4 regions of the Paenibacillus sp. Y5S-9 genome follow, and region 2 is predicted to be linked to each of the others. Evidence: riboswitches for the same ligand, from Rfam matches in the RefSeq annotation. Region 2 holds a riboswitch; each other region holds the start of a gene.
What was found. Region 2 has a riboswitch for cyclic di-AMP ahead of V6669_RS07170 (hypothetical protein). Riboswitches for the same ligand answer to the same signal wherever they lie in the genome.
Positions count from the first base shown of each region.

Region 1: another riboswitch for cyclic di-AMP. It lies ahead of V6669_RS00525 (C40 family peptidase); the one in region 2 lies ahead of V6669_RS07170 (hypothetical protein).
Region 3: another riboswitch for cyclic di-AMP. It lies ahead of V6669_RS17500 (3D domain-containing protein); the one in region 2 lies ahead of V6669_RS07170 (hypothetical protein).
Region 4: another riboswitch for cyclic di-AMP. It lies ahead of V6669_RS10575 (C40 family peptidase); the one in region 2 lies ahead of V6669_RS07170 (hypothetical protein).

Region 1 is NZ_CP145887.1:107,104-113,156, reverse strand. It holds gene V6669_RS00535 (M1 family metallopeptidase) at 1-1,698, shown strand, start outside; gene V6669_RS00530 (hypothetical protein) at 1,709-2,560, shown strand; cyclic di-AMP (ydaO/yuaA leader) riboswitch at 2,806-2,943, shown strand; gene V6669_RS00525 (C40 family peptidase) at 2,983-3,417, shown strand; gene V6669_RS00520 (GNAT family protein) at 3,773-4,267, shown strand; gene V6669_RS00515 (cytochrome c) at 4,418-4,774, shown strand; gene rbsK (ribokinase) at 4,849-5,832, opposite strand; gene V6669_RS00505 (4a-hydroxytetrahydrobiopterin dehydratase) at 5,877-6,053, opposite strand, start outside.
Region 2 is NZ_CP145887.1:1,629,109-1,635,161, forward strand. It holds gene urtD (urea ABC transporter ATP-binding protein UrtD) at 1-469, shown strand, start outside; gene urtE (urea ABC transporter ATP-binding subunit UrtE) at 447-1,142, shown strand; gene V6669_RS07145 (hypothetical protein) at 1,172-1,807, opposite strand; gene V6669_RS07150 (hypothetical protein) at 1,835-2,038, opposite strand; gene V6669_RS07155 (urease accessory UreF family protein) at 2,305-3,006, opposite strand; tRNA gene V6669_RS07160 (tRNA-Leu) at 3,432-3,514, shown strand; gene V6669_RS07165 (glutathione peroxidase) at 3,661-4,140, opposite strand; cyclic di-AMP (ydaO/yuaA leader) riboswitch at 4,513-4,688, shown strand; gene V6669_RS07170 (hypothetical protein) at 4,804-5,202, shown strand; gene V6669_RS07175 (HAD family hydrolase) at 5,383-6,053, shown strand, end outside.
Region 3 is NZ_CP145887.1:3,974,773-3,980,825, forward strand. It holds gene V6669_RS17490 (hypothetical protein) at 1-338, opposite strand, end outside; gene V6669_RS17495 (polysaccharide deacetylase family protein) at 493-1,284, shown strand; gene V6669_RS17500 (3D domain-containing protein) at 1,393-2,067, opposite strand; cyclic di-AMP (ydaO/yuaA leader) riboswitch at 2,070-2,266, opposite strand; gene V6669_RS17505 (amino acid ABC transporter ATP-binding protein) at 2,483-3,205, opposite strand; gene V6669_RS17510 (ABC transporter substrate-binding protein/permease) at 3,192-4,655, opposite strand; gene V6669_RS17515 (M20 family metallopeptidase) at 4,841-6,016, shown strand.
Region 4 is NZ_CP145887.1:2,351,194-2,357,246, reverse strand. It holds gene V6669_RS10595 (divergent polysaccharide deacetylase family protein) at 1-79, opposite strand, end outside; gene V6669_RS10590 (carbohydrate-binding protein) at 500-2,185, shown strand; tRNA gene V6669_RS10585 (tRNA-Leu) at 2,330-2,414, opposite strand; gene pelA (pectate lyase) at 2,551-3,516, opposite strand; cyclic di-AMP (ydaO/yuaA leader) riboswitch at 3,936-4,067, shown strand; gene V6669_RS10575 (C40 family peptidase) at 4,073-4,537, shown strand; gene V6669_RS10570 (carboxymuconolactone decarboxylase family protein) at 4,610-4,939, opposite strand; gene V6669_RS10565 (hypothetical protein) at 5,081-5,299, opposite strand; gene V6669_RS10560 (hypothetical protein) at 5,419-5,748, opposite strand; gene V6669_RS10555 (xanthine phosphoribosyltransferase) at 5,846-6,053, opposite strand, start outside.

The DNA of each region.
Region 1 (6,053 bases), 1.5 Mb from region 2:
GGCAAAAAAACCGTCAGCGAGCTTTACTTTCATATGTACCCCAACGCCTTCTCTTCTGCTGACACCACCTTTATGAAGGAATCCGGTGGAAAGCTTCGGGGTGATGTCATGCCTACCAATGGTTATGGCTCCATGAACATTACCGAAATGAAAACGGAGGACGGGCTCTCTCTGCTGCACCGGATGCAATATGTGCAACCAGATGACGGAAATATCAAGGACACCACCCTCATTAAAGTACGCCTGCCCAAACCCGTTAAAGGCGGGGAAAGCATCACACTCCACACCCGATTCGAAGTGAATCTGCCGAAGATTTTTGCCCGAATGGGAACTGCTGATAATTTTGTCATGGCAGGTCAATGGTTTCCCAAATTAAGTGCCTATGAACCTGTGGGCAGGCGTGGACGAACAACGGAAGGCTGGAATCTGCACCAATACCATGGCAATTCAGAGTTTTACGCCGACTTCGGTATATATAGTGTGCGTATTCGGGTGCCTGAAACATACAAAGTTGCTGCTACCGGATTTCCGACGCAACAAGCCGTGGTGAAGAATGGAGAAAAGGTCTATCAATTCTATGCCGATGATGTACATGATTTTGCCTGGGCAGCTTCACCGGATTTTGTCTACGCCGAGGAACCCTTCTCTGCACCCAATGTGCCTGGTGTACGAATCAAGTTATATCTGGACCCTGCTCATCAGGATCTGAAAGAACGTTATTTCTACGCCGCGAAGGCCGCACTAGCCAATTATAGCAAATGGTTTGGCCCCTATCCTTACGCTACCTTATCCATCGTAGTTCCACCCAAAGCGGGGAACGGTGCTGGAGGTATGGAGTACCCTACGCTAGTTACGGCCTTTGGAGCCGATGATACTACCCCAGGTTATGACCTGGAACGTACCGTAGTCCACGAGATCGGACACCAGTACTTCTACGGTATGGTTGCCAGCAACGAATTCGAGGAAGCCTGGCTGGATGAGGGGTTCACCTCTTATGCAGAAGACAAACTGATGGAGCAGGAATATGGATTGATTCCGAATCTGCCGGTACAATCGGGCCTGATTACGTCTCCTTCATCTTTAACACAAGAATCCTGGAAGTTCGATTCACAGAATGAGTATGCAGCCAATGTCTATACACGTGGCAAACTTGTATTGCTTGGTATCGAACATCAAGTCGGCGCAAAAAAGATGGAACGCATTCTCTCTACCTATGTGAAGAAGTACCGCTTCAAACATCCCACTTCGGCTGATTTTCAAAACGTTGTGGAACAAGTGACCCGTACTTCCTGGTCTGATTATTTTGACCAATACGTCTATGGTAACGGGATGGCTGACTTTGCTGTAGAGCAGATTCGTGTTACGCCCGTACAGAAAGACGGTCAAACATGGTACGAGTCATCCGTGACGATAGCAAAAAAAGGAAGTGATTACAACGCCGTTCCTGTTCGCATTGCTTTTGAAGACGGGCATATCCTCACCAAACAATGGAATGGCAAAGAAGATCGCATCACCTATAAATTAACTCACACATCCCCCGTATCCTGGGCCATGACCGATCCCCTGTACACGATCGTGCTGGAGAACCGCCATATGAACAATTTCCTGAAATCCGGACTGGATGAGCAAGCAAAATCCCGCTGGAGCATGAGTGTAACCAAACTAATAGAAGCCATATTCGGAGGTCTGTCATGGTGAGGTGGAAACGGTGAAAGCAAAAATACGTGAAGGCTGGTTTCTCGTCCGTCAGCATATGTTCATTGCCGCACTCTTATTTCTCTATCAACTCATTTGGGGATATTTCTTCTATCGAATGGTACAATCGGCCGTCATCCCACTGCTCCTGCGCTATCCAGATGCTGATGCAGGGGAGCTGAGTACACTTTTGTTCAAAATGGAAAGCCAACTTAACCTGTCTACCCATCCGGAGGTTCATCGTTATCTATGGATTCTAGGGGGCATGCTGCTGGTTCGCATGTTGATCAGCCCCCTCATTCAGGCAGGACTACTCTACTCACTTCAACACTTTAACTCTACAGAAGAGCGCATCCCCTTCGTCCGCGGAATCAAAAATCTGTGGAAACCGATGCTGCTGCTCCACACCATACGTACATTATTGATACTTCTGCCCGCCTACTGGCTCATACCGAAGCTCTACTCGATTCTCATGGACGGATTTCATTCCCTTCAATTACTTTTGCCTGGTATACCTTATGTTGCTGCCTGGATTGTATATGGTTGGATCATCCACCATGCCGTGCTCTACATGCAGTTCGGTGTTTCGGCACCAGAAGGAGAAGGCGGGGCTCACGGTACCCTCAAAGCACTCTGGATTGCACTGCGTCATCTCATCGCCGTAATCGGTATTGCACTCCTGCTGGGCGGAGTTCACCTGCTTATCTTCGGGGCATTCACTTCAGCCTCATGGTTATTAACGGGACTTACCGGACTTATACTACAACAGACGTATCCACTTGCGAGATGTCTATTGAATCTGTGGAAAATATGCAGCCATTTCCGATTATGGCAGTCCAAAATGTCCAAAGGTGAGAGCAGATAGTTTAAAAATTGTTACCATCACATGTTAAACTTATGGCCTAATATGTACTTATAAATAGGCAAACCTCAACCTTTCCCCGTCAAAGGTCGAGGTTTTTTTTGCTAAATTTGTTGCTAAACGTTGCCAAAGCCGTACTCCTCTGTTACAATAATCGCAGTGAGTTTTTAGTAACAACTTTGTAATCTTTACATTCATATTTGTAACTACTTAAAATTAAATCGTCATTTCTTGATTTCACAGGTGCATAACTAGCATAGCCAAATTCCTGGCACCTGGGAAGCGGGGGAACCAGTTATGGGTGAATTGATCTTGCTACAGAGGGATCATAGGGGACCTTCAACCGAATCCTTAAGCTAACCTCGCAGGCGTTGGAAGGGGAATATCTCTTGTTCAAGAAGAAATTAACCGCAGCTGTACTTAGCATCACATTTGCATTATCCCTTGGTGCAGGTAGCGCATTCGCAGATTCAAAGATGAACACAGTAATTGATTCAGCAATGGGAACTACATACAAAAGTGGGGGAACAACGCTTAACGGCTTTGACTGCTCCGGATTTACACGGTATGTATTCGACAAATTGGGTATTGATTTGGCACGCCAATCCAGTTCCCAATTCGACATGGGCGATTCCGTATCCCGCATGGAAATGAGAGCTGGCGATCTGGTATTCTTCAATACAACAGGTAAAGGCGTATCTCATGTAGGAATCTTTGTAGGGGATGGAAAGTTCGCACACTCCTCTTCTTCCAAAGGCGTTACGATCAGTGCATTGAGTGAAAGCTATTGGGCCAATCGTTATGTTGGCGCGAAACGGATTATGAGCACGGACGCATATGAATCACTGGCCCTTGACTAGGGACAAGCTGAGCAACATGATGCTGTAACCATTAACCATACTGGAACGAAGCAAGAAGCATAACAGAACCGCCCGGTACATTCTCCGCAGGAATGTATCCGGCGGTTTTTTTGTGCTTCAATCCTTATTCATGTTGCAAGTTATACTCGGCGCATATCCTGCGAAATCAACAGGTTCATTTTGCGTTCGTTCGTCCGTGCCCTTATGATGTTTTTACCCATCCCGTTATAATATAAACGGAATTACCGGAACTTTTGTTTCACTTTTTTTCTTGGGAAGAGTGACTTGCTAAATGAACAGCTCTTTTGTAGAGTGGACAAAGAGTTCTGTTTCAAGGAAAGGAGCATGCAGGTGTATGAAGAAAGCCCCAGTAACGTTTCATGTTGTACCCATGCGAGAAGAACATGCGGAGCTTATCTGCAGTTGGCAGTATGACCCGCCTTACAATATCTACAGCTGGCTCCCCTGGGAGCAGATGAAAGCTCTGGAAGTGGAATTCGGAGATGCACAGCTGCGGCAGGAGCAGTATGCGATCGTCCTGGATCAGAACGATCGTATATGTGGATTTGCTCAATACTTCCCACTTGAAGGGGTAACCCGGATTGGCCTTGGCATGCATCCAGAGCTGTGTGGTCAGGGTCAAGGGACAGCTTTTGTCACTGCCATTGTACAGGAAGCCATTCGCCGAAATCCCACGAATGAGATTGATCTGGAAGTACTCACTTGGAATGCTCGTGCCATTCAAGTCTATCTGAAGAGTGGATTTGTCACCCAGGATACATACGAACGACAGACCCCAACCGGCTTGAAGCCCTTTCACTGTATGGTTTATGAAGGGCCTCGCGGTTAGAATCCATTGTAAAACAACCAAATTTGCCCCTTGTTATGTGATTAGTTCAAAAAATTCCCACAAAATGCTATGATGTCAGTACAGGTTCCGTTATAATGATATGGATAGTTTCAGGTTAGATGATCTTTCATTCTGGAGGGGACATAAGGGATGCACAAATGGATCATGAGCGGAGTATTTTTTGCAGCATGCGCTTTAGCTATTGTTTTAATGTTTACGCTTCCAGGGAAAGAAGAAGTGGCTGAAGAAGCCAAACCAACCATGCCGGAAGTAACATTGGATGCCGGACAGGCTGAAGCACTGGTCAAAGCCAATTGTATCTCCTGTCACGGGGATCAGCTTCAGGGTGGCGTAGGACCTGCTCTGGCTAACATCGGCAGCCAGGATGATCTGGAGAAGATCTATTCTACGATTGTCAAAGGTAAAGGTGGTATGCCTTCCTTCAAGGGCAAGCTGCAGGATGAAGAGATTGCAAATATCGCCATGTGGCTGTCAGAGAAGAAATAATCTGTGCACGCACATAACGAAGAGGCGCTTAATCCCCTTTTGGGAGAATAAGAGCCTCTTCGTTATACCAATTATTAAGCCTCTGTGGCATGCTCAGCCAGAAAGGCCTCAACTTCACGTGCGGACGGCATCCCGGACTGGGCGCCGAGCTTCGTCACGGATAACGCGGCTGCACCCATGGCGAAGCCTACGGCCGCGTCCAAAGTCTCACCGCGCGCGAGGGCTACTGCCAGCGCGCCGTTGAAGCAATCGCCAGCGCCGGTCGTATCGACGGCGCTTAAGACGTAGCCGGGCGCACGGCAAGCGCCGGCACGCCCTGCTTGTACGCGGCCGCCAGGCGCCGCCGCGTACACAGCCCCCTCGGGGCCGAGCGTCGTGACGACAGCGGCCCCGAGGGATGCGGCGAGCTCTGCGACCGCCGCATCCAGGTCTTCCGGCCGGAGATGATCCCGGCCGGTAAGCACGGCAAGCTCACTGCGGTTCGGCGTGACAACGTCGACGCACCGCAGGAGCTCCTGGGGCAGACCCGGCACCGCGGGAGCCGGGTTGAGCACCACCAGTGCGCTGCCTTCAGCCGCCAGTTGGGCGGCGCGGGTAACCGCTGGCAGCGGGATCTCCAGCTGCAGCAGCACCGCTGCGGCTGCAGTCAGGCTTTTTACCGTATCCGCCTCTTCCAGCATCTCAGGCACCACTTGTCCATTCGCACCAGGAATAACGATAATCCGGTTGTCTCCCCGAGAGAGCCAAATGGAAGCCGTCCCTGTAACCGTGTCTTCCAATATGCGAACCTGCGAGGCATCTGCACCACTTTCCGTCAGACTGTGCAGCAGACGTTCGCCAAAACCGTCCGATCCCACCGCACCAATCATCGTCGTCTGTCCACCCAGACGCGCAGCGGCAACAGCCTGGTTCGCCCCTTTGCCACCAGCGAGATAATGCAGCTCCTCACCGCTCACCGTCTCTCCCTCTTCCGGAATCGTGTCTGTCTTCACCACGAGATCCATATTGAGACTGCCTACGACAGCAATAAGAGGTTGTTTCTGATTATAGTCTGACATGTATGGTTCACTCACTTCCGGCCGCGCGATAATAACCGACCTTGTTATTCCGACCTCATTTTGTCATAAGCTTCGTTATATTGCCCTGCTTCCTTGATATCTACAGATGTGATACCACCCGCATCCCATGACGTGAGACGCAGCGTAACCGTTGTATAATCAATCGTAATAAAAGGATGATGATTGAATGCTTCCGAGATCGCAGCGACCTCATCCACAAA
Region 2 (6,053 bases):
GACACTTGCGGCGGAGACTCGCCGTTCTCCTCTACAGGCCATCGGTATTCGTCGATATGGAAAAATGAGTGCTGCCATGGAGCATGTTACTCTCCAGATTGCTCTGCAAGACCGCATTAACGCCCGTGCAGGAGCATTATCCCACGGGGAGAAGCAGTGGCTGGAGATCGGTATGTTGCTCTTGCAGGAGCCTCGTGTGTTGTTGCTGGACGAACCAGCGGCGGGCATGACGGATGAAGAGACACACAAGACCGGACGACTTCTGCAAGAAATTGCGCGTGAGCGCTCTGTTGTGGTGGTGGAGCATGATATGGAGTTTGTGCGAGAGTTTGCAGCCAAGGTGACCGTGATGCATGAAGGCAAATTGTTGAAGGAAGGTACGATGGCGGAAGTGCAGGCGGATCCGAAAGTGGCAGAAGTGTATCTGGGCAAAAGGAGGGATGACCATGCTGTCGCTGCAACGAATTGAATCCGGCTACGGGGAAAGCAATGTGCTTCGTGGTGTGAACCTGGATGTACAGCCTGGACAGGTGGTGTGTCTGATGGGCCGCAACGGTGTAGGGAAAACAACGTTGATGAAAACATTAATGGGGCTGCTCAAAACACGCAAGGGCAGTATTCAGTGGCAAAACCAGGAGTTATCCACTTTGGACACAGCCAAGCGGGCAAGGGCAGGGATCGGTTATGTACCGCAGGGGCGGGAGATTTTCCCGCAGCTTACGGTGAAAGAAAACTTATTGCTTGGTCTGGAGACAAGTGCACCGGGAGTAAAAACGTTCCCGGAGGATGTACTGGCGATGTTTCCAGTACTTGCGACGATGTATGGACGGCAGGGCGGGGATCTGAGTGGTGGACAGCAGCAACAGTTGGCATTCGCCCGGGCATTGGCTTCGCGTCCGGGGTTGTTGCTCCTTGATGAGCCGACAGAAGGCATCCAGCCTTCTATCGTAGAGGACATTCGGCAGGTTATTTTGCAGCTCAAGGCAAAGGGGAACCTCTCGGTTCTGCTGGTAGAGCAGAGTATTGATTTTGTACGGAGTGCCGCAGACTACATCTATATCATGGACAAAGGGGCCATAACCCTGCATGGGACACCGCAAGAATTGGATATGTCGCAGTTTGAACATCATCTCTCCGTGTAGTTGTAGTTAGTGTGGCGAGTGGAGAGGTTTCAGGAACGCTTGTCCAGGATATTCGAGTATTTGGGATATAACCGCCGGATGCATTCCGGACAGATGTCATGGGTGAATTCGGCGTGGGTATGCTTCTCCAGATAACTCTCAACGGAGTTCCAGTGTTCCTCTTCGTCCTTGATTTGTTTGCAGACGGCGCAAATAGGCAGCAGTCCGCGCAATGTGCGCACTTCAGACAATGCCTTCTTCAATTGGTGTTCTGTCTTTCTCTGTTCGGTAATATCCATGTGTGCAATCAAAGCGAGATCGGTATCCTGAATTGAATTTGCATAAGATAGAGGGGTGAGTTCTACACGAAACCACCTCTTTTCGTTGTATACAGTATACACGCAGATGTCATATGTATGATTTCGATTAAAGGGTATTCCGCGTTCTTTCAAATTCTGTGCGACAAGTGCCATGTTAGCGTTCTTGCCTCGTTTTGCCCAGGCTTCTGTCAGATGCAGGTAATGTCTATGACTACTGTGTGTATCCGGGTTTGGTGAGCATTGACCGAGTCCCTGTTGCCAGGCACGGTTACAACTTTGGATAATCCAATTGTGATCAACGATGATGAGTTGGTGACGTATGGACTGGAACGATAGCCTCTCCAGATCGGATGTAACATGTCTCATGGATAGGACCCTCCTTTGGCAGAAATCTTATCTCAGTTCATCTGGAATATCCAAAATATCAGCGACCAGGTGCCTGAATCGGGTTGCTTTGCGTGTGCCGTGAATGAGATTGGATAAACGATAGGGTGGGATGCCGTGCTGTTCACAAAAGGTCTTCTGGTCCACTTGAAGTTCGGTTAGCCGTCGTTTGATGGCCCATCCGAACGGAGTAACTGGTTTTTTCTTGTTCAAAAGGGTTCACCCCTGATTAGAATGTAGTATTCAGCCGCCCTTTCTTCATGTAAAATATATAGAAATGCGAGCTGTATGTTTCATTATATACGTAAATTCGTCATCTAACAATTAAAAAAGACGGAAAAAAGTGTATTTTGTGATGATAAATGGCGTAAATACGTAAATAAAACAAATAAAATGACAAAAAACACGTCGGCAAGGAGGTTGCCGCGTGTTTTTTAGTTTGCTTGAATAAAGGGGAGCAGGTATGAGGAGGAAGAGGATTAGGCCCTGTAGGCATGAAGTCCAGCTCCAAGCATATGGAAACTGGGGAAAAATGATTTCATGGACATCGAGGTTGGCTGTGCCAGTCCATCCGCAGCCGAGGCGCTGACGGTCTTCCATTCATTCTCCAGATCTGTGGCCAGGCGGACCATCAGATCCTTGGTTGTATCGTTGTTCAGGGGAATGACTTTGGAGGCTTCGGTTATGCAGGCATTCATGGCTGAATGCAGGTAACCAAGGACCGCCTCCTCGACCGGGATGTCGAGGTGGTGGTTAATCCATGCGTGAACAGTGGAGAGGCAGCCAACCGAATCGTATTTGGCAAAGATCTGTTCGAGCTGGCTGAATTCAATCCAGGGGTGCAGAGCGCGTGCAAGTCTGATCAATCGTTTACCCATGGCGGCAGCTTGTTCTCTGAGATCTCCAGGGGTTCGCTGAACATGGACGAGCTTGTCGATTAGAGCTATCCGCCATGTATCCTTGTGATCTGCTGCGGTATAGATGCCTTTGATGGCCATACCTTCTAGACGAACGATGCTCGGATGCAACTGACAACGCATGAATGATTCGAGATCTTCAGCATTACGAATGGTACCCTCCCTGATATGGATATCCATGCCGAAGGAATGGGTGAACCCTCCAACCTGAATAGAGGAATCAAGCAGTTTGACATAATCGAGCAGCTTATTCCCACGGTTCACAATCATTCGCCTCCTGTGTTCGTTAAATGTCACTTAAAGTGACATTTATATTCCTTTTTGATTGCTTTATGTTCAAAAATCCGAATTATATGATAGTTATCATCCCATAAATGTCCGCTTTTTGTCAATAGTATCCGTGAAATTTAATGGATTAAATCTGGGATTCAATATTTGTGTTATTTTATATAACATATAAGGTTAAATATCTGCGAAGTGCAGGGAGGACTAGATATAAATGAATCAATAAGATCAGCTCAATCCGGAAAGGAGGGGATCAAATCTAATGTATGCAGTTCATGGGTAAAGATGACGAGAATATGCGTTTTTTGTGGAAAATGCCTAGCTGTAAAAGAAGTATTAAAAAATACTTTACTTTTAGTTCTGAACCCGGTATAATCAATTCTGTTGCCGATTATTTACGACATGCGGTCGTGGTGGAATGGCAGACACGCTATCTTGAGGGGGTAGTGGGCGTATGCCCGTGGAGGTTCGAGTCCTCTCGACCGCATCATATGAACGATTAAGAAGAAGCTTTCCATTAATGGAAAGCTTCTTTTTTTGTTTTTTTAACAGTCTGACATCAAAGTTGAGAAAAAAGGCCATCCATTACCGGGGCAATGGTGCTCTACCTTCCGGCTACGGGTGGCCAATGTATTATTTTTGCAGCAAGTTCTTGATATCTTCTTCAATCTTGTCCGGTGTTGTTTTGGGAGCATACCGTTTAATGACCTGTCCGTTCTGATCCACAAGGAATTTGGTGAAATTCCATTTGATTGCTTTGGAGCCGAGCAGGCCAGGAGCTTCTGTGCTAAGGTGCTGGAAGAGAGGGTGAGCGCTTGAGCCGTTCACATCAATTTTCTCAAACATAGGGAAGCTTACGCCATAATTCATCTGACAGAACTCGGCAATATCATCGGAAGAACCTTTTTCCTGTGCAAACTGGTTACTTGGAAAACCAAGGACTTCAAATGGCGCATCCTGGAACTTGTCTTGCAATTCTTGCAGACCTTTGAATTGAGGGGTAAGTCCGCATGAGCTTGCCGTATTCACAATCAGGAGCACTTTGTCACGGTAGTCGGACATTTCAACTTCTTGACCGCGAAGGGTATTCACTTTGTAATCGTAGATTGTCATCTAAATCGCCTCCATTTATTTACTCTTATATCTTCTATTATATTGGTTGCAATTAAATATTGCAAAACTAATGTGGTGTTAAAAGCATCAAAATAGGCAAGTTGTGCAGAATACGTGAATGAATTGCGAAGTGATTTTCGTCAGAGTGAGAATTAGATAGATTTAAAGAGATGGATAGAGTATGACCTTGTTGTAAGCGCTATTATATGTGAGTATTGCCGAAAATCTGTCGATTCGGTGATCTGTGCGGACTTTACACCATCATGGCACGGGTGTATGATTCATAACGTAATTTCAATTTAAACTAAATTGTACCTGAAAAACGAAACAAACGATAATATCGCTCGATCTTATCCTTAAGATATACGAACGATGTTTTAATCGCTGAGTTTCCATTCATTGATGAGTGGAAAACGGGGGAACCAACAGAATGCGCTGTCCAGGACAGTAGGCATTCATGGGGTGAATTTTCCGGTGACAGCCGGAAATAGGGCGACTCTCGCGCCCGAATCCGTCAGCTAACCTCGTAAGCGTTAAAGGGAGAGGCAACAAGCCGTACGCTGGTTCATGGTCTTTTCGCCATGGATTCTTTAAGAAGCGTTCGGGAGGCCTTGGTCCCCCACGCTTCTTTTTTGTTGTCTTTTCACGCCAAGGGAGGAACGAATGATGGATACTGAGATGATCTTAGTGACTGCTCCAAATGAAGCAGGACGTAAATTTATCAAATTACTAATGTACAAAAAAATGCCGTTTGCCGTTCTAACCAACAGTGCAGGGGAAGAGCGTAGACTCCGTAGAATCGGAGTCGAACATGTCATTCGCATGAATACGGCTGCAGCTCAAAAATGGTTTTTGCCGCAGGGCAGCGTAGGCAACGTGTTTATTTTTGAGAACAGCCTGAATCTGACCTGTCGTTATTTACAGATCTGCCGTTCATGGACATCGAAATCCCTGTGCGTCATTACGGAGCAGAGTCATCCTAAGGGCATCTATCGGGGCATGGGCGCAGACCGGATTGTATATTCGCTCAATGGGGAAGTTGGCTTTCTCCTCAATGGTTAATGCCATAGCTTGTGATTGCTCAGGTGTAAGGTGCCTGTTATAATTGAATGTATCGATAAACGGAAGTTTGAGGAGACTCATGCAAGATGGTGAGTCTTCTTTTTTATGGTTTTAAAGGTAGTTCAAGACTTTTTGAACACGAACTTTTAGATTGCCTGTGGCTTACAAGGAGGAATTGGCGTGCCGGATGTGGGTGGATTAAAGTGGTTGTTTTTTGATGTTGGAGATACACTGGTGGATGAATGGGAGCCGGTTGATGATATTATCGGACAGTTCGTCCGTGAAGCCTGTGCTTTGGGGTATCCGGTGACAATTGAGGCGGTACGCGAACTGTTCGCGAACTGTTACCAGAAATATGAGCAATGGCCTATGAGAGTGGCGATTCGCACCTTCGTTGAAGACGAGGGACACCAGAAACAGATTCAGGACAAGTTGAAGTTTCAAAAAGATCTTGAACGTCCTTTTCCTTCAGCGGATTCCGTTCTTCAGCAGTTGTCACGGCATTATCGCATTGGCATCATTGCCAATCAGAGTCCCGGAACGGAAGAAAGACTGGAGAGCTACGGCTTGCGGAAGTATGTTGACGTTCTCGCCTGTTCTGCTGAAGAAGGTGTGTCCAAGCCAGACCCTGAGTTATACGCTGTAGCCTTGAAACAGGCCGGCTGTGAACCGGAGGAAGCCGTCATGGTTGGGGATCGGATCGACAACGACATTATACCTGCTCGGAAGCTGGGCATGCTTACGATTCGAATTATGCAGGGTTACGGAAGATTCCAGCCAGACCGATCGGATGAGGAACGTGCGGATTGGACTGTTGACTCATTGGATGAACTCCTGCCGTTACTGGTGCC
Region 3 (6,053 bases), 2.3 Mb from region 2:
GAAGATCTTTTATCGTTGTTCAGATGATCCTCCATCAGCCTCTCTGCAGTCTGCACGATTTCGTCGATCTGCATCCGCGTGATGGAATCAAAATGGATACCCATGATCACCGTAACGGTTACTTTCAGCTGCAGGGCAGCCTTTCGGGCAAGCCGCTCACACAGCTCTTGTTCCTTATGCCCAGGAATATGTACCGTCGTCCCGCTTACGCGCTCATGATCCACGTAGAACGTGGCTACGGCGCCAATATGCGCCTTTCCTCCGGTAACGAGAAAAACCTTATCCTCTCCTGCTTCAATCACCTGTAAACGTATGGATTTCAAATCATATGTACTCATATCCTATCCACCTATCCTTTTCTATATGTTATATATGGAGGAATTATGGCTGTCATAAGCTAAATCCGCAATGAAACTTCTCACACTACGCATATTTTATGGAACCCCCGGGCATACCAAGGAGAACGTCATTTTGGAAAAGGAGGCTGTTATTATGCGCGTACGCCTCATTATGCTGATGGTTATCGTTATTTTTCTCGGGGGATATCATGCTCCAGTTTCATCGCGGGATGTTTCAAGCCCGTCAATTGAATCAGTATCAGGTTCGGATTCTGCTGAAGAAGAACAACTGACATTGGGACAGTTACGTCAAAAATATGCCGATACGTTCAAAACCAATGGTCCTTCAACAAAGAAGGTTGCACTGACTTTTGATGATGTACCTGATCCACGGTTTACTCCACAAGTGCTGGATGTATTGAAGAAATACAATGTCAGAGCTACATTCTTCATCGTGGGTAGTCGTGCTGAGAAACATCCGGATCTGGTGAAACGCATCGTTAAGGAAGGGCATATGGTTGGTAATCACAGCTACAATCATCCTGAATTCAGTAAGCTGTCGATGAATGCCTTTCGCAAACAAATTTTACATACCGGGGATATTATTCGACATTTAGCGGGATATACGCCCAAGATGATTCGGCCGCCTTATGGAGACATTAATGAAGAACAGCTGCAATGGGCTGCTAGACAACACTATAGCATTGTGAACTGGAATGTTGACTCACTGGACTGGAAAGGCCTCTCCAAGGAAGAGGTGAAGGATAACATCCTATCTGCTGTGAAACCTGGCTCCATCGTTCTGCAACATGCAGGAGGCGGTGTGGGATCTAACCTGAACGGTACGATTGAGGCATTGCCTGAAATCATTGAAGAACTGCGTAACCGGGGATATGAACTGGTCACCTTGGACGAGATGTTGGGATTGCCAAAGGCCAAAGATTAGGATGACCGTGATAACAAATAAATGCGAATATTAAAAGGGTGCTGTTCAATCGCAGATTAGCGACTGGCAGACACCCTGTTTGAATTCATTTTAAATGTTATGATCTCTCTACTTCAGAATGTACAGCTCGATATCCTGAAAACCAAATGTGCTTACAGACTGTTTGCTACCCGGGATAAAGATATCAATCCGGTGACCCTTGATTGCACCGCCCACATCACGAGCTGTAGCTACAAAAGCCTGTTTTGGCAATCCCGGATGGCTGTGACCGGTTACCAGTACTTTGGTTCCGAGTGGAATCACACTTGGATCAACTGCGATCGTACCCAGTTCAAGATCATTGCCGAAGTAATCCACAGCACCCCATCCTCCATTTTCAGACGGATCTGCAGAGTATGCCGTTGCTTTTACGTTCACAGCTTTGCTGTAATCGAATGTTTTACCCCAAGCCTGAACAACTTTGTTATCTGTGTTAACGTCCAAGCTTGCTGTAGTAACAGTCTTCGCTTGGGTCTTGCTCTCCGTTGCCGCAGCTGCTGCTACATTGTTTGCCTTACCGGGAATCGTAATTTTCAAACCACCATAAATGTTGTAAGGCGAAATGTCGTTGTTCGCTTTAACCAACGTGTTGATTGCTACTCCATATTGTTTTGATAAGGTGTAGAAGGTATCCCCTTCTTTGGCCACATGAACTGAATCGGCGTGAGCCGGAACGGCTTGAATGAGCATTGCTGTTGTCAATAATGCTACTGCTGTTTTGGCTATACGTTTCTTGTTAATCATGGTCTTCCTCCCTCATTGTGCCTGCGAAGTTAGTTGTCGGATTCGGATGAGGAGCCCACCCTATAGGTTCTTCATTACATTTGAAACGTTATGTACCCCTAATTCACCCCAAGCAGTGTGCTGTAGATCTTCCCCCTGCACAATCTGCATCGTTACATCCCCCGCACTTCCTGTCCGGAAGTTTCGGCAGAGTTCAATATATCACAATTTTGTAACCTGAACTTGTAGTAATTCTTACCAAATGGTTTTAACATGTAAGCATATGTAAGAATACAGGATACTTTAGAAATGTTGGACGACCCGATTCCTTTACATTTGGTAACAGAAAAGTTACTTTTCAAATCTATAAGTGATTAATACGCACAAAAAAATAGCGTTACCGACTCGAAGTCAGTAACGCTATTTGACACTTCATTTAGAGTACTTTGGCAAGAAAATCACGTGTACGTGAATTTTTTGGAGCTCCAAATACCTCATCAGGTGTTCCCTCTTCCACAATAACCCCGCCATCCATGAACAGGATTCGGTCTCCCACTTCACGTGCAAAACCCATCTCATGTGTTACGATGACCATCGTCATCCCGCCTTCTGCAAGACGTTTCATGACATCCAGCACTTCGCCAACCATCTCGGGGTCCAGTGCCGAAGTAGGCTCGTCAAACAGCATCACATGCGGCTGCATGGCCAATGCTCTAGCAATGGCGATCCGCTGCTTCTGTCCACCGGACAGCTGATTCGGGAATGTATCTTTTTTATCGTACAAGCCCACGGTGTTAAGCAGATCAGCGGCAATTTTCTCCGCTTCCTGAGTGGATTGTTTCTTCACTTTAATCGGAGCAATCGTGATGTTTTGCTGTACCGTTTTGTGTGGGAACAGGTTGAAATGCTGGAACACCATGCCCATTTTCTCACGAGTTGCATTAATGTTGTGCTTGGGGTCCGTAATTGACACACCTTCAAAATCAATCTCTCCTGAGGTAGGCTGTTCCAGCAGATTCAGACAACGCAAGAAAGTACTTTTACCTGAACCGGAAGGACCGATGACCACGACAACCTCACCTTTGCCAATTGTCACGTTAATGCCCTTAAGCACATCGTTATTACCATAAGATTTGTGTAATTGTCTAACGTCTATCACTTGCACTCAACTTCCTTTCCAGTCGTCCCAGCAGCTTGGACAAAATGAACGTTAATACAAAGTAGATGGCTGCTGCAATCAAAAATGGACTCAAGCCTTGATACGTAATGTTTTTGACCACACTTGCCTGATACATAATGTCCACCATACCGATAACCGAGATAATGGAGGATTCCTTGATGATGGTAATGAATTCATTACCGATCGCAGGTAATACAGCTTTGAAGGCCTGTGGCAATATGATATAACGCATCGCATCGCCTCTTCCCATACCTAAGGAACGAGCTGCCTCCAACTGACCACGATCCACACCTTGGATACCTGCACGGAAAATCTCCGCCAGATAGGCACCACTATTGATTGAAAGTGTAATGATACCTGCCTGAAGTGCAGTAAAGTTAATGCCAAAGCTCAGAGAAAAACCATAGTAAATAATCATTAATTGTACCAGCATCGGTGTGCCACGAATCACTTCAACGTAAGCTGTACCAATCCAGCGCAAGATTGCGGCGTCATGCAAACGGAACAAACAGATGATCAATCCAATAATTACCCCGAAGATAACCCCAAGTGCAGACAACAGAAGTGTGTATCCTACACCTGTAGCATAGAAACTTTTGTACTCCCAGAATACTTGGAAAATATTTTGTGATTTGTTCGCTTTATCCGCCATCAAGAGGCTGGCGTCCGTCACCATCTGATTGATTTTATCTTCACTTTTCAGTCGCTCCAGTGTTCCATTTACTGCAGCTAGCAGCTCGGTATTACCTTTACGAATCCCGATTGCCGCTTCTGCTTGCTCTTCGTCCGGAACAGCAGCAGCAAGTCCAATGATATCGTCCAGATAACCTGCAGCAACGGTATCTTCAACGATTGCCGCGTCAATGCGTTTTGTTTGCAGTTGAAGCACAATATCCGAGATTTTATCCAGCGCAGTAAGCTTCGCTCCTGGAATACTCTGTCCGATCGTTTCCTGAATGGAGCCTTTCTGAACGCCAATCTTCGCATTTTCAAGTTCTGCCATGGTTGGATATTTGTCTTTATCCACATTGCGAACCATAATCACTTGTTTTGATTTATAATAGGTGTCGGAAAAATCGATACTTTTCTTCCGCTCATCCGTCGGCGTCATACCTGAAATCACCAGATCAACACGCCCGCTCTGCAATGAAGGCAGAAGACCGTCGAAGCCCATATCCTCAATCACAAGCTCAGCGCCAAGATCTTTGGCAATCTCTTTGGCGATCTCAATATCGAAGCCGACGATTTCATCTTTGCCATTAATCACTTTATGGAATTCGTATGGTGCAAAATCGGCACTTGTACCGAGCACCAGTTTTTTACTGCTTGAATTATCTGTAGTTCCACTTGCAAGTGCCACAGGAACGGCAGTCGTCAGTAGAACAACAAAGGTCAACAGCATCATGGTGTAACGACTTATTAATTTCAACCTTGTTCTCTCCCCTTACAATACTTTGTATGCTTCTCTCATGTTGATGACTGAGTCATTATAAAGTACAATGCATGATTATGCAATGCATTTTGACATTACAAATCTTGACTTGTTTCTGAAAAAATAAAGCAAACATGATATAATCAATGAATTATTTTCATTTTTGCATAAGGAGTTTACTAATGACATCTAACAAATCACAGATACTGACGGTTATTGATCAATATGCTTCCCGTTTTAAAGCCATTTCATCATATATCGGTGCCAATCCCGAACTGGGAAATGAAGAGTTCCTTGCTTCTGCTCGTCTAAAAGAAGAACTGGTCTACCACGGTTTCACTGTAGAGGCTCCAATCCTTGGACTGGAGACAGCCTTTATCGGAACCTATTCAGCCGCCAAACCCGGCCCTACCATTGCTTTATTGTGTGAATATGACGCCTTGCCGGAGATCGGTCACGCTTGTGGTCACCATCTGATCTGTATGATGAGTCTTGGAGCTGCTGTTGGGCTGAAATCCATTCTGGATGAAGTAGGTGGAACCATTAAAGTGTTTGGTACCCCTGCTGAAGAGACACGTGGTGCCAAAGTACCGATGGCGGAAGCAGGTTTGTTCGATGACTGTGATGTCGCTCTCATGGCGCATCCGTATTATGCCTACGAAAAGTCCGGCAGCTCACTGGCTATTGATGCTGTGCAATTTGAATTCCATGGCCGATCTTCACATGCTGCTGCAAGTCCGCACGAAGGTATTAATGCTCTTGATGCCGTCATTCAAACGTTTAACGGAATCAACGCATTCCGGCAACAAGTGAAAAGCACCGTTCGGATTCATGGTGTGATCAACAACGGAGGTCAGGCAGCAAATATCATTCCTGACTATGCTTCTGCGCAATTTTATGTACGTGCAGCAACTCGCAAAGAATTGAATATCCTCACAGAACGTGTGATTCAGATCGCTGAAGGCTCTGCTTTGCAGACAGGTTGCAAGCTCGTGACATCCAACTATGAAACGTCCTATGATGAGATGGTTACCAATGAAACATTCTCAGCTGCGTTTAGTCAAAATCTGATGGAACTTGGTATCCCGCAAGAAGAGATTGTGAGTGGTAATGATCACGGCTCTATGGACATCGGTAACGTTTCCCTGAAATGCCCTGCAATCCATCCCTACATTCGTGTTGTAGACGAGGTGCATACCCTGCACTCCATAGCCTTCCGTGACCTTGCATTACAGGAGCGCGCGCTGGATGGCATGATTCTGGGAGCAAAGGCACTTGCTTCAACAGCCTATGACGTACTGAGCCAGCCAGAGCTGCTTCAAACCATCCGCACGGAGTTCGAGCAAGCTATTCGCTAAAATTCACTTTCAACATGTTATATAGGGGTGCCCTGAA
Region 4 (6,053 bases), 720 kb from region 2:
ATATGTCTGCGTAAAACACAATCAAAAATGCCATGATACCTGCAATGAATCGATAAATCTTTCTCTGTACCTTCATCATGATTCCCTCCCCGTAACTTCTGTGATCTCATTGTTTGATAATGAAGGGAGGAATATGTAAGCCAAAGCCTTCCTTAATAAAAATATCCCCGCCATTGGAGACCTGTATCTCAAGCGAAGCCCCCCTCCCATCATTCCAGTTTTCCTTTTGCATTCAGACAAGAACTGTCATTGAATAGTTAGAAAATAGAGATTAATTAGAAAAAATACTGTAATTTGTCAGGTTTTCAGTTTAGGAATTATTTAGTAGAATCAACAAATGAAAGAGGTTCTATGCTTCATTTCTATCCTATGATTTATGGAAGGAGGTTTTGAAAGGGTTTACATAAAATAAATGCCAGTCAATCCGCTATTCTTGTTTGTTTTCCTGGTCGCGGTTTCTCTATGTAACCATTTACCATTATCGAGGAGGATGAAAGTAGTGAAATTCAAATTCAAAAAGACGATCAATGTTTTATTGGCCTGCTTAACAGCTCTGCCCCTCATGTTAAGTCCTACACAAGTTTCGGCGGCAAGTGATGCCAACATTAATTTGTCCTCAGAAAAACAACTGATCAAGGGCTTTGGGGGCATTAACCTTCCTGCCTGGATTGGTGATCTGACTCCCGCTCAACGTGAAACTGCTTTCGGTAATGACCAGAATCAGTTAGGCTTTTCAATTCTCAGGATCTACGTCGATCCAGATTCTAATAACTGGTATCGTGAAGTTGCCACAGCCAAACGGGCTATTGAAAAAGGGGCTATCGTATTCGCATCCCCATGGAATCCTCCAAGCAGCATGGTTGAAACATTCAACCGCAATGGGGACACCAATGCCAAACGTCTGAAATACGACAAATATGCCGCATATGCGCAACATCTGAACGACTTTGTAACCTACATGAAAAATAACGGCGTAGATCTGTATGCCATTTCTGTGCAAAATGAACCGGATTATGCTCATGACTGGACCTGGTGGACTCCACAAGAGATCCTTCGCTTCATGAAAGAAAATGCCGGGTCCATTCAAGGTACCAAAGTCATGGCGCCTGAATCCTTCCAGTATTTAAAGAATATATCCGACCCAATCCTGAATGATCCGCAGGCACTTGCCAACATGGACATACTGGGAGCGCATACGTATGGAACACAGATTTCGAATTTTGCCTACCCTCTCTTTAAGCAAAAAGGAGCCGGTAAAGAACTGTGGATGACTGAGGTGTACGTTCCGAATAGTGACAACAACTCAGCAGACCGCTGGCCTGAAGCATTGGACGTTTCCTATCACATGCACAATGCCATGGTAGAAGGTGATTTCCAGGCCTATGTGTGGTGGTACATCCGCAGACAGTATGGTCCGATGAAAGAGGACGGTACCATAAGCAAACGCGGATATAATATGGCTCATTTCTCCAAATTCGTGCGTCCAGGCTACCTGCGAGTCGACGCAACGAAAAATCCGGATACGAACACCTTTGTCTCAGCCTACAAAGGTGATAACAAAGTTGTCGTCGTGGCGATTAACCGTGGAACTTCAGCCACAAGCCAAAAATTCGTTCTGCAGAATGGTAATGCCTCCACTGTGTCCTCATGGATTACGGACAGCAGTCGAAACCTGGCAAGCGGAACCCCGCTTACCGTATCCAATGGAGCCTTCACAGCACAGCTCCCGCCTCAGAGCGTAACAACATTTGTTGCCAACATTACTGGCGGAAATAGCGGCGGGAATACAGGCAGTGGCACTACGTATGAAGCTGAGACCGGAACATCACTTACGGAAGCTGCCATTGAAACAATCTACCCCGGTTACACTGGCTCCGGGTATGTTAACTTCAATGCGATGACTGGTTCAGCCATTCAATGGAACGGCATTAATAATGCTACAACAGGTACCAAAAACGTAAAGTTTCGTTATGCGCTGGAAAGTGGAACACGGAACCTCGACATTTTTGTGAACGGAACCAAAGTTATCAGCAACGAGCCCTTTCCGGCTACGGGAAGCTGGTCCACTTGGGTTGAAAAAACAATACAGGTCCCCATGAACACGGGGACCAATACATTGAAAGTGGTTACCACCGGATCGGAAGGACCGAATATTGACAGCATTAATGTTACCGCAGCGCAATAAACGTTCCTTAGGGCTGATGGAAGACATTTGCTGTACATGCAGCTAAGCACTAACCTCTTGGATACTCAAGTCTAAAGTTAGTGTTATATCAAAAAATGCAAAAAAAACTCCTTAAGCGTTAGCTTAAGGAGTTTTTTTGTTAGATGCGGTCGAGAGGACTCGAACCTCCACGGGGGGTTAGCCCACACGGACCTGAACCGTGCGCGTCTGCCAATTCCGCCACGACCGCATATTGTATCTCCGCCATCAATATCGGCGACAAGAAATAATATATCATGCGGAATCTATCATGTCAACACTGAAAATAATAACAATAAAACCCGAACCAGACGTAGATAGATTCGGGCTTTACCTTTAACTACAAATTAAAGCTTGGAAGGCCAGTTGCCATACCATGCATAACCGCCTCTTCTTTCTTTATCAATATCACTTAATTTGTATTTAACTACCCCGTCGCGACCAATAAAGATTGGTTTATCTGTTCCGATCTCATAGAAGCGTGCCCAAATTGGTGCAGCTTTGGAATCAGCGATAATTTTACTATCTCCATTAGCTCTTTCATACTTGTAACCCGTAATTTTCACCTTGTTAAACCAAGCCTCCGCTCCTTTAATGGATGCTGTGATTTTAGAGTTAGCAGGTCTCGTTTTCAGGAATTTAACGATTGTTACACTTTCTCCAGCTGTCAGCGATGGCACTTCGTAGATTCTTGCGCTCGCTGGTTTAAGGGAACTGGAATCATGTTGTTGTCCCCATGCTGTCAGCTTACCACCTGAAACGACTTGTGTATTCAGAATCGCCTCCACACCTTTGGCAACTGAATTTTTACTGCGGTTAGCAAGTGTGCTGTCGATAAACGAGAAATCACCTTTGCGTGTCGCTACTTCATCGAGCATGATCATTACATTAATCATGGCATCATCATTGTAGGTAATATGTTTGTGATATCCGGAGCTTTGGTAGACTTGTGGCCATCCGCCGTTTGAATACTGCATGTTGATCAAAAAGTTAATTCCTTTGATTGCAGCTGTGGAGTATCGCGGATCATTCGTCTTTTTGAATTCCTTCGCCAATCTTCTAATTTCTGAGTATGTAGCCTTGTTGTCTATCGTGGACTTCGCCCACTCTCCACTTGTCTGTTTATAATCTTTTCTCCAACCTCCATCCGGCAGCTGGTTCTTCAAAATATCAGAAATACTCGCTGTAGTACCCGATGCATCCGCAGCAGATACCGTCCCTACAGGGAGAACTGCCATTCCAACTGCTGAGAACACCACCATCGTACATGCCAGGACAAAAGTAATTATTTTCTTCGCTTTCAAATGTAACACTCTCCTATGTTCGTTTTTATAAATCTGCCACTTCTACTTTACCTATGATAAGCTTCCACAAACCTCCTTTATTTGTATTTATCGCATAATAAAATCAATTTTAATCCAATATGTGGATTGGATACTCAGATAATATGCAAAAAATCGATTTTTGTCAATATATGCAACTTAATGAATATAATATCTCTAATTCTACATAACGGAATAGTTCTTTTAACTCATGACAAACCTATTTATTTATCCAAATTCGTCTTAAGCGAATCAATAATGACGTTTTTGTCATGAATGATACCCAAACTTGATCCCTTCTTTCATATAAAAACCTTAATTCCGCTAACATTGAGGTATTACGAAGGGTTTTAAATGGGTTTGACAATTACGCATTTATGCAATATAGTTTCAAATAGTTACAAAAACTTAATTATTCATTGCCGAGTTTCATGTTTGAAAACGGGGGAACCAATTTGGGTGAATTATTCTTATACATAGGAAATATAGGGAACCTTCTACCGAACCCTTAGCTAACTCCGTAGGCATCGAAGGGAGAACATTGATTTTGAAAAAACTGATTATCTCCATTTTTGGAGCAGCTGTATTATTTACATCCGGGGCAACAAGCACAGAGGCAAGCAGTATCAACTCCGTAGTGAACAACATGACAGGTATTCCTTACAAATGGGGTGGCACGACTGTAGCCGGCTTTGACTGTTCTGGTTTTATGAAATATCTTTTCAACAAATACAGCATTGAATTGCCACGTACTTCTCAGCAGCAAGCCAAAGCAGGTACTCCGGTAGCCAAAAGCAATGTTCGGACAGGTGATCTGGTGTTCTTTAATACAACAGGCAAAGGCATTTCACATACAGGTGTATATATCGGCGGCGGACAATTCGCTCATGCCTCCAGCAGTAAAGGTGTAAGCATCACAAAGTTATCGAATCCATACTTCAATGACCGCTATGTAACAGCACGTCGGGTAACTGGACAGTTTATGTATGATAAAATGTTAGGAAAAATGTGATTCACATACAAAAAGGCATCGGTTATTAACCGGATGCCTTTTTTGTGCTTAAAATGTATGTTTCATTGCTTACTAATGCAGCGCCTTCTGCACTCGCATCGCGCCCTGAGACAGAGCATGTCCGCCTCCTACAGCTCCGGCCACGGCTACGGTCTCCATGATCTCCTGATCTGTAGCGCCCTTGGCACGGGCTTCTTCTACATGGTAGAAAGTACATACCTCATTGTTGGCAAACAATCCAATGCCGAGCGCAATGAGCTGTTTTGTCTTGGCATCAATCACGCCAGGTTGGAAACATTCTCCCGTAAACTCATGATATGACTTCACCACACCTGGCAGTACATCGCTTAATGCTCCAATCTGATCCTTGTAGGCATGAACTTTATCATTCATCAATGTCATGGCTTGTAGCACACCCTCTCGGCTATAGTTACAGATCTTCCTCACTGTACCTATCTTCTCTCCCGAGTGAGTCAATTATGCCAACAAATCATGGTAATTCCAAACATTTAACGCTCATGGCTCTGCCATAATTATAAACTGTTACTCACTAAGTGGACTCTGGCGCGGCTCGCTAAACAGCTGATATCGGTAACCGCGATCCAGCTTGACGACACGTCGATTCTGACGACGGATAAGTACCTGCTCGCCATCCCAGGCAACAACAATCCCGGTTACATCGTTAGATTCCAGCTCGTCCCGTACTACTCTTACTTTCTCACCTGACAGACGCAGGGCGTCCAGTTCTGTATCACTGATCATCTTCATGGCTCCTATATTCCAAATTTATTTACAAAAAGAGACCTAAATGAAATGTCATTTAGGTCTCACGTGACTGTATTGGACTGTCATGTCATTCGAAATTATGTCCCGACTGAAAGTTACCGCTGCGCGTGCTCTTTGCTGTCGTTCTTCTCGAACCAAAAATCAAGCACTTTGGCGGACATCACACGTTCTTCAAGGTACTCCACTTGATGCGGTGTAAATTGTTCTTTCCAAGAGAAGGACAACTCTTCGCACAAGCCTACAATCGTCAGTAATTCTGACCAGGCAACATAGCGTTTGTACCAGAAAAATTGAGGATGTTCAATCATATAGGGATAAAGGTCATCGAATTCCGTATGTTTACAATCCAGGGCACGTTCAAAATGAACTTTCGATTCCGCCAGCTTATCATTAAAAAATTGTTCTGTTGCCGGTTGGTTCCCCATGGTGTTGCCTCCTCTCCCTAACATAACCCCATTATAAATGAAATCCGCGGTCATGCAAAGGCATAGTTCAAAAAATAGGCCCTATTCCTTTAAAATGTCACATTTCGTTATCGTCAAATTGTACCGTACCATCGTTCAGGGAACGAATGCGTACCAAGGCTTCCACCGGAATACCCTGTTCACGAATCGTTCGTGCCCCTGCCTGGAAACTTTTCTCGACCACAACGCCGAATCCGACGAGTTCCGCACCGGAACGCTCGATAATTTTGATGACGCCACGAGCGGCATCTCCATTGGCAATGATA